DNA from 3 places in the Enterococcus gilvus ATCC BAA-350 genome. Region 2 is predicted to be linked to each of the others. Evidence: predicted binding sites of a transcription regulator. Region 2 holds the regulator's gene; each other region holds the start of a gene.
The links. Region 2 encodes LexA, which represses DNA repair genes until DNA is damaged. Its sites were predicted from a motif close to CNAACANNTGTTNG; they were not measured.
Positions count from the first base shown of each region.

Region 1: a site for LexA is predicted at 1,121-1,134, ahead of I592_RS20600 (Y-family DNA polymerase). Genes of this name have one in related genera too.
Region 3: a site for LexA is predicted at 1,826-1,839, ahead of I592_RS13315 (replication-associated recombination protein A). Genes of this name have one in related genera too.

Region 1 is NZ_ASWH01000005.1:49,105-53,951, reverse strand. Features, by position in the region: gene I592_RS20605 (AbiH family protein) at 1-752, opposite strand, end outside; gene I592_RS21535 (hypothetical protein) at 846-1,007, opposite strand; gene I592_RS20600 (Y-family DNA polymerase) at 1,154-2,521, shown strand; gene I592_RS20595 (hypothetical protein) at 2,514-3,044, shown strand; gene I592_RS20590 (hypothetical protein) at 3,013-3,213, shown strand; gene I592_RS20585 (hypothetical protein) at 3,507-3,713, opposite strand; gene I592_RS21530 (hypothetical protein) at 3,746-3,922, opposite strand; gene I592_RS20575 (hypothetical protein) at 4,182-4,451, opposite strand.
Region 2 is NZ_ASWH01000001.1:1,507,180-1,512,026, reverse strand. Features, by position in the region: gene tkt (transketolase) at 129-2,123, opposite strand; gene I592_RS07500 (DUF896 family protein) at 2,216-2,458, opposite strand; gene lexA (transcriptional repressor LexA) at 2,591-3,214, shown strand; gene I592_RS07490 (hypothetical protein) at 3,319-3,588, shown strand; gene I592_RS07485 (adenine phosphoribosyltransferase) at 3,710-4,222, opposite strand; gene recJ (single-stranded-DNA-specific exonuclease RecJ) at 4,237-4,847, opposite strand, start outside.
Region 3 is NZ_ASWH01000001.1:2,695,784-2,700,630, forward strand. Features, by position in the region: gene prmA (50S ribosomal protein L11 methyltransferase) at 1-545, opposite strand, end outside; gene I592_RS13305 (DUF3013 family protein) at 558-1,034, opposite strand; gene I592_RS13310 (DNA-3-methyladenine glycosylase) at 1,037-1,663, opposite strand; gene I592_RS13315 (replication-associated recombination protein A) at 2,070-3,347, shown strand; gene I592_RS13320 (MDR family MFS transporter) at 3,409-4,833, opposite strand.

The DNA of each region.
Region 1 (4,847 bases), on a different contig from region 2:
TTTTGCCATTGAAGATGCTTCACATTTAAAACATTAGACGTAAAAGGTCTAGTATAGTTAAAAGACAGCACACTAAGGCGAACTGGAAATTCAGGGTTGGCTTGTTTTTTTATATTTTCTAAAAGATGTTCTGCATTTTCTTTATAGCAATACATGTCGTGAGGGTCATCTAAACTGTGCAACAAGTATTCGCGAAAATTATTTTCAAACTTCTTTAATTCAGATAATAGGGTGCTCTTTGAAGTTGAAGGATCAGGTAAATTAAATAATGAAGCTACAAATATAATTAATTGTGAATAAAAGTATGATGAATATTTATTTTCTTCATCACGTATCTTATCAATTGTATATTTTGATTCTTTTATTTGTATAAAATTCGGAATTCTTCTTTTTGATTCAGAATTGTATGGCTCATAAACCAAAAAGTCTAATATTCTTGACTCTACATCATTCCATTTATCTGGAATTCCTTCTTTTCCGTAATAGATAATCAAATCCCAAATATTAATTTTTTTTGGTTTTTTATAATCGTTAAAATAATCTTTAGCCTCAGAATAAAGGGAATATCTTTCTCCTCTGTTTTCGCCCGATCGCTCACAAAATAGTACAAAAAATTCTTCGAATTCTTTCTTTAGACGATCCAAATCCAAAGTTAAATCATCACTGAATTTTGAATGGAAATATTGCTCATATTTAGAACGTAAATTACAAGTTAAATCAAAGCCATTGCCTAAAACTAATAGATTCTTCATGTTCAGAAGCTCACTCCTTCATTGTATGCTGTAGTTGATTCTTATATATTTTCTCTAGTAAGTCCACTTTAGTAATCAGGTTCATTTCCTCCTTTACTGGTGAAAGAACGTAGGGAATAATTCGTGAACAAATTCAACACTGTAAAAAGTCAAAAGTTCACGAACTGTCTCAAGTATTTGTCGTTGCAGGTGTGGCTCAATTTGTTCTTGTTTCAATAAACAGGAGACGTGCTGAAGATATTCTTCTTTACTCATACGTATTCACTTCCTAAAGTATCTTTATAGTTATCATATCAGCAATTGCTCATCAAAACATCGTTGTCAGTAAAAATAATTGACTTCTCTAAGAGACCGTGTTTAAATTATACCGAACATACGTTCTTTTGGAAAGGGGTATTTCTATGGATTGGAACGATAATCCACTATTCGACTATGAAAAAGAACCCAGTCGCGATATTTTGTGTATCGATTGTAAAAGCTTTTATAGTTCCGTTGAGTGCGTAGAACGTGGACTAAACCCTTTGACAACTAAATTGGTGGTCATGAGCTATCCCTCGGACAAACCAGACGAGCGGGGCAGTGGCCTGATTTTGGCTTCGTCACCAGCTGCGAAAAAAGCCTATGGAATTTCCAATGTTTCAAGGGCAAGAGATTTACCATTTCCGTATCCAGAGGATCTCATTATTGCAGCACCTAGAATGTCTTACTATATGAAGAAAAACATGGAGATCAATAATATCTATCGAAAGTATGCAGATGAGAACAATCATTCTGTCTTTTCCGTAGACGAATCCTTTCTTGATGTGACTGACTCCTTGAAGTTATATGGCTGTACGACAGCAGACGAACTCGCGCGGTTAATACAAATTGATGTTTGTCGATCCACAGGCATCTACACGACAGTAGGGATAGGGGACAACTGCTGGTTGGCCAAAGCTGCCCTTGATCTCTATAGTAAAGCTAGTCCGAACATGCGGGCGGAAATTCGCTATGAAGACGTTCCTGAAAAATTATGGTCGATTACGGATCTCACGGAATTTTGCGGCATTGCGAAGCGAACCAACAGAAGGCTTCAACAGATGGGCATTCGTACAGCTTATGAGTTGGCACATGCCGATTATTGGCGGCTAAAGACACAACTTGGCGTAATAGGAACCGAGCTTTACGCAAAAGCTTGGGGCATCGATCGAAGCTTTATCGGTCAGAAATACACGCCTAAATCAAAATCGATTGGCAACAGTCAAGTCTTGAATCGAGATTATACTCGTCGAGATGAAATCGAGGTCGTGATTAAGGAAATGGCGGATCAAGTCGGTACACGCTTGCGGCGAGCAGGAGCGAAAACCGAATGTGTTTCTTTATGGATCGGGTACTCGATGGGTTATATCGATCCCAACTATCCTGAAACCCGAGGGTTTCACCAACAAATGAAACTGCCATTGACGAATGCCAGTAAAGAACTTGCAGAAGCGTTGCTGATCCTTTTTGATCGTCATTATCATTTTCAAGATGTCCGTAATATTGGGGTGAATTGTTCCAAGCTCAGTTTTACGAATGCCTTGCAACTGAACCTTTTTCAAGAACCCGAAGAGCAACTCAATAATTTTAAACTTGATTTCGTCGTCGATACGATCCGTAAGAAATATGGCTTCAAATCGATTGTTCATGCTCATAGCTATATGCCTGGTTCAAGAGCGATCGCTCGCTCTACGCTGGTTGGAGGCCACGCAGGGGGTCAATCTGGAATCGAGAGTGATCCGCATGGTTAAACGAACAAAAAAAGAGTTCAAGGACTATAACGACTTTCATGATCGCGAGTTTGGCCTGAAGTGGGGAACTGCCTATGCCTTAGATGATCTCATGAAAGGTGTTCGTGCCAACGAAACTTATGCGTTAAAGACCAACGCTGCACGTCCTCAAATGACTAGAAAACAGATCGACACTGTTTTGTCAGATTCTTTCCTTAGTAATAAAGAAATTATTGTACAACTGAACTTACTGGATGAGTTTGGACGACTTCGTGACGATCTCTCCGGTTTTTTTAAAGGAGAAGCCTATCAAGACTATTTCGTCTTGAATGATCTTCCTGTTTATTGGGAAGATGTGCGTCACGTTGCCTTCAAAGAAACCACCAAATGGTTCGAAGCTGATCCGTTTAAAGAAACGAAGGCACCGAACGTGCCAAATCAAGCAGATAGCTTGCCAACGCTTGAAAAAGATGACTTTTATCAACCTTTTTATGAGGAAGAAGGGGCGAACGATGGACGATATGACCTTGATAAAGATGTATGAGTTGGGGTATCTTTCCCGTGAATTCTTCTTAGAACAACTCCTTGGTTGCGGTCAGCGAACGCTTGCAGCAGAAGGACTTGCGCGTTTTTGCTTTTACATCGAGCGATCAGCCGGCCGGATACCTTATGATTACTACATCATTCCATACAAACAACACCGCCTGCTTTAATATGCAGACGGTGTTGTTTTCTTCTTGCGGAGGGGATACCCCTCTAGCTACTTTTAGATGGATTAAAGTGTTTAGGGGAATAAGAATAGTAAGGATATCAGTTAGTCATAAAACGCATTTGCGATATTAATATTATGCTATTTCTTTTGCATTCTTGATCAATGTTCGGAAATACTTGAAGTATATTGGTTGCCAGGTACAACGATTGTACGGTATTCGTCTGATTATCCCTTACTGCAAAGAAGTAAAGATTCACTATTTATCGCTTAATAGCGAACAACCTTCTTCCATCTTTATGCTTTTTCTTTACGATTTTCCCCATTCCACGTGAAAATCGTTATTGAAGAAATATAGTTGATCTTTCGGGTTTCTATTTCATAGAGCTTTTTCCTAGCTTCGTCTTCATTTTGTGCCTCAACGACTTTTGATTGTCGCAAGTCTGAATTGAGAACTCTGTTTGGATTTTCTTCCACGCTATAGGAAACCATAAATTCTGACATGCCGCTTCTCTCCATTTCTTCTGCTATTCCCGTCACTTGCTGACGATTTCAATTTGATTGATTGGTAGATATTTAACAGTTCCTTTGTTCAAATCCCGTACTTTAACATGTGGCGTACTGCTGATGAACGAGCAATCATTGACACCATGCTGTACGTATTCAACAAATTGAAATTCTTTTCCTGTAACTAAATCCTTTACAATTTTCATGATGTACCTCCGCTGTACCGTCCGATTGTGTAGCTAAATCTTTCTAGTTTTATACGTGATATTCAACTCGACATCAGTAACGAATGATTTTTTACAACAACTACACTCGACTCCGACAGTCACTCCGTTATAACTTATTAGCCCCGTTGTTCCTAGTACCGAACTCTTCCGGTTTGCTGATTTACAATAAGGACAGATAGGTTCGTCTTTAGATTTGACCATTACTTTTCCTCCCTTCTTTTCTACTTGATAGCCCCAATTAACATACTTTTTTGATTTCATTTAAATTGATTTTTTGGAAGTGCCAAGTCTGGCTAAAATCCTTTTGTGACCAACAAACTGTTTTTTGGTCCGGACTTCCTATTTTGACTACCTTGTCAACGCTCTGTGCGTTCTCCCACTTCATTTGGCACACTTGAACCTTTTCTGCAAAGCACTTGATAGCTTTGCTCCTATCGGAAAACACGCCCAATTCCAATCCACTATTTTCTTTTTCTTCTAAGAAAACTAAATAGACCACTTCATCCATGTTATTTCCTCCATTAACCGACTATTTTAGAGTCGAATCATTTACCTTTCTTGTTAGTTATCATTGCAGCAACACTTGCGACAACCGTGAGTATGAAAACACCCATTACAAAATAATACCCAAACATTTATATCAACTCTCTTCTACATAGCCCCAGATCATGCAGATTTTACTTAAACATTCTGCTAACTGGATTTCATTGTCTTTTAAGTCTATCACTTCTTATTTCACGGAAAAGCCTATACGTAAGATTAGCCTGTATAGAAAGAATAGTAGTATTTGCTATGACCCATAATAAAATGGTCCAAAATAAACTAGTAAATCCGGATAAATAATTTAAATATAGACTACGCACAACCACGATTTCCCAATATAACAATACTATGATAATAAGTG
Region 2 (4,847 bases):
TAAAACTATTACTTTCCCTTCTGGAATGCTAAACTTACCGTTAAACAATTTACAGCTAGAGACCTGAAGAATCTGATCACAAAAAAGGTTGAGGAAAATTATTCTCCTCAACCTTTTCAAATTAAATTTTAAAGTTTGTTAAAAGTATTCACAACATTTTCCACAGTGAATCCAAATTGTTCTAAAACATAGTCTCCTGGTGCAGAAGCTCCAAAATGATCAATACCGATCATCTTACCTTCCGATCCGATATAACGTTCCCAACCGAATGGAGAAGCTGCTTCGATTGCTACGCGTTTTTTCACTGCCTTAGGTAAAACAGATTCTTTGTATGCTTCGTCTTGTGCTTCGAATAAATCAAAACTTGGAAGAGAAACAACGGAAACGTCTTTGCCCTGCTCTTTAAGATCTTTTTGAGCTTGAACAGCTAGGTTCACTTCAGAACCGGTAGCAATTAATAGACCATCTGGTGTATCTGATTCAGCTTTAGAAATCACATAACCACCTTTTGCTACGCCTTCCTTAGCCATGTCTTTACTATTAGGTAAGACTGGTAAATTTTGACGACTTAATACTAAGATAGTTGGTTTATTCTTTGTTTCTAACGCTTGAATCCATGCAGCGGAAGTTTCGTTGCCGTCAGCAGGACGAATTACTTGTACGTTAGGCATACAGCGAACGCTTGCTAATTGTTCGATTGGTTCATGTGTAGGCCCGTCTTCACCGACAGCCACAGAATCATGTGTTAACACATAGACAACCGGTAATCCTTGGATGGCTGACATTCTAACAGCCGGACGCAAGTAATCAGTAAATACGAAGAATGTTCCTCCATATATACGTGTTCCTCCATGCAAATGAATGCCATTCATCGCGCTCGCCATTGCAAATTCACGGACACCAAACCAAATGTTTCGGCCTTCATAAGAACCTGGTTGAAACTCTGGTTCATCAGCGATCGTTGTATTATTTGAACCTGATAAATCAGCAGATCCACCCCAAATATTCGGAACAGCTTTTGAAATAGCTTGAATCGCATCTTTGCTGGACACACGACTAGCTTGTGCAGTTCCTTCTTCATAAACTGGTAATGAAGCTTCCCAGTTTTCTGGAAGTTCTCCAGCAAAAGCCGCTTTAAATTGTTTCGCTAACTCAGGATGAGTTTTTTCATAGTTTGCAAACATCGCATTCCAATCAGCTTCTGCTTTCGCACCCTTATCGTTGATTTCTTCTTTAAATCGATTTGAAACTTCTTCGGGAACCGTAAAGTCAGGATATTCCCAACCGTATACAGCTTTTGCAACACTAATACCGTCTTCTCCAAGTGGCGCACCATGAACAGCAGATGTACCCTCTTTGGGAGAACCAAATCCAATCACTGTTTTAATTTCGACCAATGACGGTTTGTCCGTTTCAGCTTTCGCTTCATCAATCGCTTTGGAAATGGCTTCTAAATCATTTCCATCTTCTACTAAGATATGTTGCCAACCATAAGCTTCATAGCGAGCACCTACATTTTCAGTGAAGGCTTTTGAAGTAGGTCCATCTAAAGAGATATCGTTTGAATCGTATAACACGATCAATTTGCCTAATTTCATGTGTCCCGCCATAGAACTTGCTTCAGCAGATACGCCTTCCATTAGATCGCCATCTCCACACAAAGCGTAGGTATAGTGATCCATCACATCAAAACTGTCACGATTGTATGTTGCTGCTAAATGAGCTTCAGCCATTGCCATCCCAACAGAAGTTGAAATACCTTGACCTAAAGGACCTGAAGTTGCTTCGACACCATCCGTATGAAGGAATTCAGGATGCCCTGGTGTTTTGCTTTCCCATTGACGGAAACTTTTTAAATCATCAATCGTTACTTTGTATCCTGCAAGATGTAATAAGCTATACAACATCGCCGAACCATGACCTGCAGATAGAATAAACCGGTCGCGATTTGCCCAATTTAATGAAGTCGCTGGATTAACATTCAAATGCTTTGTCCATAGAGCATAAGCCATTGGGGCTGCACCCATGGGGAGTCCTGGATGACCTGAGTTTGCTTTTTGGATTGCTTCAATACTTAATGTTCTGATTGTGTTTACACCTAGTTGATCGATTTTGTCGAACAAATTACTTCCTCCTTTTTGGTCATAAATACTTTAATTACAAATTCATTGTAACCGATTTATTTTGACTTTTCAATCACTTACTGACAAAAGATTTACTTTCTATTGTGTAATCCTTTTTCTTTTTGAATCTTTTTTAATTTTTCTGGAGTGACATCGTTGCCTTCTGGATCAACAACCTTCATTCCTTCGATGTGATGGCGCATTCCACTACGGAATGAAGCGATGTATTCTTCCCGCAAAACCTTCTGTTCATGTGCCTCTGCATCTGTTAAACCGGACGTTTTCTTTTTCTTTGATAATTCATTGATTCTAGCAATTGTTTCATCATTGATCATTTTGCGCACCTCTTTTCCCTCTTTAATTATACATAAAAAAAAAGAAGTTGAAAGTGTAAACAAATACGAACGCTTGTTTGATTTGTTCGAATAACTATGCTACACTAAAAAAAACGAAAGAAGGTGCGGGCATTGGCAAAAAGAACGGAAACAAAACAATTAGAAGTGTTACGTTTCATTCATGAACGCGTTGAAGATAAAGGGTACCCACCCACTGTTAGAGAAATTGGAGAAGCTGTGAATCTTTCGTCTACCTCTACTGTTCATGGCCATTTATCTAGGTTAGAAAAAAAAGGCTGGATCCAGCGCGATCCCACTAAGCCAAGAGCAATTGAGTTAACTATTAATGGATTAGAAAAAATCGGGGCAGCACCGCAAGTTATTCCTATGTTAGGTGTTGTAACAGCTGGTGAACCCATTTTAGCAGTCGAAGAAGCGTCGGATTTCTTCCCTGTTCCACCAGACCTTTCTAGTGAAGAAGGCGGCTTGTTCATGCTGACTATCCGTGGTGAAAGTATGATCAATGCTGGAATTTATGATGGAGATCACGTGATTGTAAGACAACAATCTTCAGCTACAAATGGAGAGATCGTGATTGCGATGACGGATGAGAATGAAGCGACCTGCAAAAGATTCTATCGGGAAGCTGATCATATTCGGTTGCAACCTGAAAATGACGAGTTGGCTCCTCTGATTTTCGATAACGTATCTATTCTTGGAAAAGTTGTCGGTTTGTATCGAAACCATATTTATTAATCGGAATTTACTTCCGATTATTTTTTTCTTTACAAAACGAACAAACATTCGTATAATAGATATACAAACACACGTTCGCGTTTTTATAATAGGAGTGATTATTGATGAAAGCAGTAAGAAGATTTGGTTTAATTATCGCTGTATTGTTACTAGGTTTATTGATTGGTAAGTTAGGGTCTTTAGCTACGATCGTCATTTTTTCTGGTTTGTTCCTTGTATGGTTCATGTTATGGGACGAGCGAAAGTACGCTCAGCATTATGCGGAATACCATTCCGTTGAAGAGGAAAATGAGGAAGAAGAGTTTTACACTACAGAACCTGCCGAGGATTTTTATTATGTAACGTACGATCATCGTTATCACAAGTCAGCTTAATCGTTCACTCAAGCAGTTGGGTATTTCATCCAACTGCTTTTTTGATATTTAATAAAAAGAGGCTGCAGACAATGTTCTAAATTAGAGCATTGTCTGCAGCCTCTTTTCTATTTAACTCTTTTTAGTAGTCCATCAATGTTAAAATGTCGTATCCTTGGATTTTATCACGCCCGTGTAACCCTTCTAATTCAATTAAGAAGGCACACCCGACAACAATGCCGCCCAGCTTTTCTACTAATTCTATCGTCGCTTTAATTGTTCCTCCAGTTGCTAACAGATCATCAGTGATCAATACCCGTTGGCCAGGCTTAATTGCGTCGCTATGGATCGTTAAAGTATCCGTACCGTATTCTTTTTCGTATTCAACTTCGATTACTTCACGAGGTAATTTACCTGGTTTACGCACTGGCGCAAATCCTAATCCTAATTCAAATGCTACCGGACATCCTACGATAAATCCACGAGCTTCTGGACCGACGACCATATCGATTTGCTTTTCCTTTGCGTAATTGACGATTTGTTTTGTTGCTTCGCGATATGCTTCGCCATCAGCCATGAGTGGAGAAATATCACGGAATACAATCCCTTCCTTTGGATAGTCTGGGATACTAGCAATATAATCTTTCAAATTCATTTCGGTTGTTCCTCCTAGCCTTTCAGCCAATTTCTAATAGTTTGAATATCATTCATCAATAAAAATTCTTCGCTATCAATTCGAGCCATGCGTTTTTGATAAATTTTACTCTCTTCAAAAGCCCGAGTTTCTGGAGACTCGACCATTTGTAAAACACCGTCGTCTATTGTAACAAATTTCAACTCAGAAAACACGTGAATCATGAATACTAATAATTTTTCTGGGATTCTTAAGTAATTCGAAACATTTTTCAATTTAAATCGAATATCGACTTTAGGCTGTTTTCGGAAAAATTGATAAAGTTTTGCAAATTGTTCACGACTTGGCAATCCATTTAAATATGCTTCATCTGAGCTATAAAGATAAAGGTAAATTCGCTCAAAATGTCCGGCAATCGTGATTTCCTGTAAAAGTTCTTTATGATCAGGACAATCAAGTACGATTAATTGATCGTAGTCAGTCCAGTCAATAGTCGCATCGTATAATACAATTGAGTGCTGCAATTCTTTAGAAAAGAATTTCTGATTCTCCTTTTGAAAAGCCAGATACAAAGCTTTACCGCTATCAATTTTTTGATTCCAAGTATATTTCGCACGTCGATCAATTACTTGTGTACCTTCGGAAG
Region 3 (4,847 bases), 1.2 Mb from region 2:
ACATCCAAGACCGTTTCCCCACCGCGCAGCACTGTTTCCAGCGCCTGCAGCGTCAGATTCGTTGTCGGATGCGTCCCTGTTCCAAACGCCATGCCGGGATCTAAGGTGATGATTTTTTCATCTTCGTGTTGCGCTTCGTAATTCTCCCAGCTTGGAACGATCGTCAAATAACGAGTCACGCGAACTGGATGGTAATATTTCTTCCAAGCCGTCGCCCAGTCACTCTCTTCCACTTCACTGACTTCTAGGAGATTTTTTCCGATGTTCAAGCCGAATTCAGGGAGTTTTTCAATCTTTGTTTTAATGAAGGGCAAAATCTCTGGTAAAAAGATCGTTTCTGGAAAATACGCCATCACGACGGCCCCTTCGGTCAAGCTTGAAAAAGTCTCTTTATCCAGCAATTCCCCGTACTGATCTTCTTGATAATTCTCAAAATCCAAGGCATCTTCAATCGCTACACCTGATGCCCCTGCCTCCATCAAAATATTCGAAACAGCTTCTACTGCTTCGCTTTCTGTCGTTACCTTTACTTCATTCCATTTCATTTTTTTCGCCCCTTAATAACTTGGATATGGCAGATAGCTGCTGTCGGTTGGTTTGATCGTCGCCTTGAATACCGCATCGTCCCAGTTCATTTCAAAAACCGCGTCCTCACTATCATCCGCTAAAAAGTCTAGCAAATCGCTCTGGCCTTCCTCAATCACGTCCTTCAAATAGTCTACGACAGCGGTCAGTTCATTTTTCTTCATGCCTTTTTTGCCTTCGTAAGGAATCACTGCCAAATAATTCTCTGTATCGTAGTCAGATTTAGTCGGATCGACTAATACGATCGCGTCTTCAAACTCAATGATTTCCTCCTCTGAAGCCACGCCATCTACATCATCGATCTCAATCTGTTCTTTATTCTCTCCATAAATGCGAAAAGCGATCTCAAAACTGTGGTTTCGCGTATCCCAATCCAGTGCTAGTTCATAATCAGGAATTTTTTTGTTCAAGTATTTGTCTAAATAAGTAATCATGGTCTCTTTTGCCATTTTTAGTTCCTCCATCCATTGTTTTCTTCTAGTAATGCTTTGCGTTGATTGGTTATGTAAGGATTTCCAGAAACAACAAAACGCAGAGGTTTCTCCGTCCAAATCCCTTTATTGGGTATGCCGATGCGTGGAAGAACCTCGATTTTTTTAGGAATCCGTCGTTTTTCAGGAACCAAATGCAGGCTACTTGTAAAAATAGAGTCGCCATATAATTCACGAGTGATTCCTAGTGCCTCCACTAATTTCCCCGGACCGTCGGAGAGCATCGCTCCCGCTCTGCCATGACGATTGCGGATCATTTGCGCCACGCCATCAACCGGTTCAAGCCCTCGGATCATTACACCTTGAGGCGTTCCTTCAGGCTGAGTGATCATATTTAAGATCAAATGCGTGTGCATCGTGTATAAATAGATCGTTCCCGGCTTTTCATACATGGCACGTACACGAGGAGTCGCACGCATCCCGTAACTATGCGCCGCTTCATCCTCTGGCCCTAAGTAGGCTTCACAATCAACGATGTAGCCACCTAATGTCCCAGAAGGCGTTTCATGCTCTAAATACATTCCCAATAAATAGCGCGCCACATTTTCCGTCGTTTCTGTATTAAAATAATCAATTAACTGCTCCATTTTTCTCACCTTCTACATGATACACAATAATCCTGCCGCATGCTACGCTCAACGACCAAAACTCAGCAAACACAAAGGAATCTTTCTAGTCGAACAATAGAACTCCCTCCCCTTCTCTAACATATCCAAACAAAGCACCCTCACCAAAAAAATGCTATAATGAGAACATACATTTGCCAGTCCAACTTTTCGCAGTTTACTAAATTCAACGTGAACACACTTTGTTAAATGTAAACATCAGAAGAACTGTTTCGTTGGATGCTAAGCGTACGAAAATAGATACCTTACTCTGAGCTAGCTGCCAGTTCTGCTTTTCGCAGTTTATTAAAACTCGTAATTAATCTGCTTTTTACTCGTAACCATCGCAACTGAAATAGTATTATTCATTCTTTCAAGGAGGTTTCTCATGCAACAGCCGTTAGCTTATCGTATGCGCCCACGCAACTTAGACGAAGTTGTCGGGCAGCAGCATCTAGTTGGTCCCGGAAAAATTATTCGGCGCATGGTTGATGCGCGAATGCTTTCTTCGATGATTTTATATGGACCGCCAGGCACAGGAAAAACCAGTATCGCAAGCGCCATTGCTGGCTCAACAAATTATGCGTTTCGAATGTTGAATGCGGCTACGGACGCAAAAAAAGATTTACAGATCGTCGCCGAAGAAGCAAAAATGAGCGGGACAGTTATTTTATTGTTAGATGAAGTGCATCGCTTAGATAAAACCAAACAGGATTTTCTACTGCCTCATTTAGAAAGCGGCCGCATCATCATGATTGGGGCTACCACCGAAAATCCCTATATCACAATCAATCCCGCGATTAGAAGTCGAACGCAGATTTTTGAGGTAAAGCCGTTAGATGAGTACGATATTATCTCCGCAGTTAAGACAGCTTTAAAAGACAAGGAGCGCGGACTTGGAGAGTATCCTGTGGAACTAGATGAGGATGCATTGACTCATTTGGCTCGCGCAACAAATGGCGATTTAAGAAGCGCACTGAATGGATTAGAATTAGCGACAAAATCCACACCTAAAGATACTGAAGAAAAAATTCATTTGACGCTTTCGATCATCGAAGAATGTGTTCAACGGAAAGCCTTGACTCATGATAAGGATGGCGATGCCCATTATGATGTGATCTCTGCTTTTCAAAAGTCTATTCGCGGCAGTGATGTGAATGCCGCATTGCACTATTTGGGCCGATTAGTCGAAGCGGGGGATCTGCCGATTATTTGCCGTCGGTTGATGGTCATCGGTTATGAAGACATTGGCTTGGCAAATCCCGCCGCAGCCGCTCGAACCGTCCAGGCAGTCCAAGCAGCAGAAAAATTAGGCTTTCCCGAAGCACGGATTCCTTTGGCGGATGCAGTCGTAGATCTTTGCTTGTCCCCTAAATCGAATTCTGCCTATGCCGCATTGGACGCGGCGATCACAGATATCCGAATGGGGAATGCCGGAGAAGTACCTGACCATTTACGAGACAGTCACTACAAAGGGGCAAAGGAGTTGAACCGCGGCATCGGCTACCAATACCCGCATAGTTTTGAGAATGCCTGGGTTGATCAGCAATATTTACCAGACAAAATCAAGAATGCCCATTACTATGAACCTAAATCTACCGGTAAGTATGAGCAGGCTCTCGGACAGCAATACCAACGAATCGAAGAATGGAAAAAGAAGAAATAAGTTCTTCTTTTATAAAGAGGCAAAAACAGGCGTCAAGCTTTCGGGCTTGACGCCTGTTTTTTTAAATCGTGTGCTTATCAGCAGAGGCTGTTGTTTTATTCGTTAGGAAGAGACTCGGCAGGAAGAGCAATGCTAAGACAACGACTGAGACGAGAAAGCCCGCATGATAGGCGGCCAGCTCATGGGCAACCGTTGGCTGAGCTCCTTGCAATACCGTAGCCACTACTGTAGCGATCATCGCTGAACCAACACTTGATCCTAGATTTTCAATAATATTGATACCTACACCTGCGTCAGGCAATTCTTCATCCGCTAAGCCTGTATACGCATCGCTGGTCAACGGTAAATTGATGCCGCCAAAGCTTGTTCCTCGGATGAACAGGATCAGCGCGATCCAAATCATATTCGTTTGATCGGTGACAAACAGCAGTGGGATCGTCCCAACTAAAGAAATGACCAAGCTGACGATCACAACATATTTTGCACCAAGCTGATCGATCATTTTCCCGATCAATGGACGCGTGACTAACATCCCCACTCCTTGGGGAATTAGGGCAATCGCAGCCTCCATCGCGGAAAAATGACGGAAATTTTGGAAAAATAGTGGCAAAATAAGCATGGGGCCCATAATAGCGATGTTGGCGAAAAACAGACCGACACTTGATGCTTTGAAGCTGCGATGAGAAAAGATTGTTAGCGGCAACACCGTCTTGTGCCCTTTATACCGATCGTAGAAGATATAGGCGATCAAGAGCAGCACGCCGATACCTGTCCAAGTCAAGGATTCGCTATTATTGAACGTTGCATGATCCGCAGCTTTTGTAATACCGTAAATCAACGCGGCGCTCATCGCTGATAAATCAAGAATACCGAAAATATCCAATTTACTTTCTCGGTTAAATGGTTCAAAAGCGGGCAATGTTCGCATCATTAAAGGTGCCGCGATGAGAACGATGAAAACATTGATAAAGAAGATCCAGCGCCATGATGCCGCTTGAACGATGAACCCGCCTAATACAGGACCAAGGATCGGTCCAAAGATCATTGGCGTACTGACGATCGCCATGACGCGTCCGATATTTTCGGGACCTGCCGTTTTAACTAACAGGGTTGACATCAAGGGCGTAATGATCCCTGCCGTAAACCCCTGAAGCAGACGAAAAACGATGAAGCTCGTAACACTCCAGCTAATACCTGCTAAAACAGAGGTGAAACCGAAAAGAATGACGGCAGCAATGAAAATCTTCTTTCCGTCAAAACGATTCATCAGCCAACCTGCGATAGGTACGGCAATGGCTAACGCCAAGACATAGCCCGTGATCGCCCATTGGATCGTTGCTAAGTTCGTGTGAAAATTTCTGGTCAATTGATCAATGGCGATATTCACCATCGTTGAGTCCAGCATTGGGGCAATAGCGCCTAAAGCAATCGCCCAGGCAGCAGATAATACTTCTTTTGGTAATTTATTTAAATGTGATTGAGTCATAGAAAACACCTTTC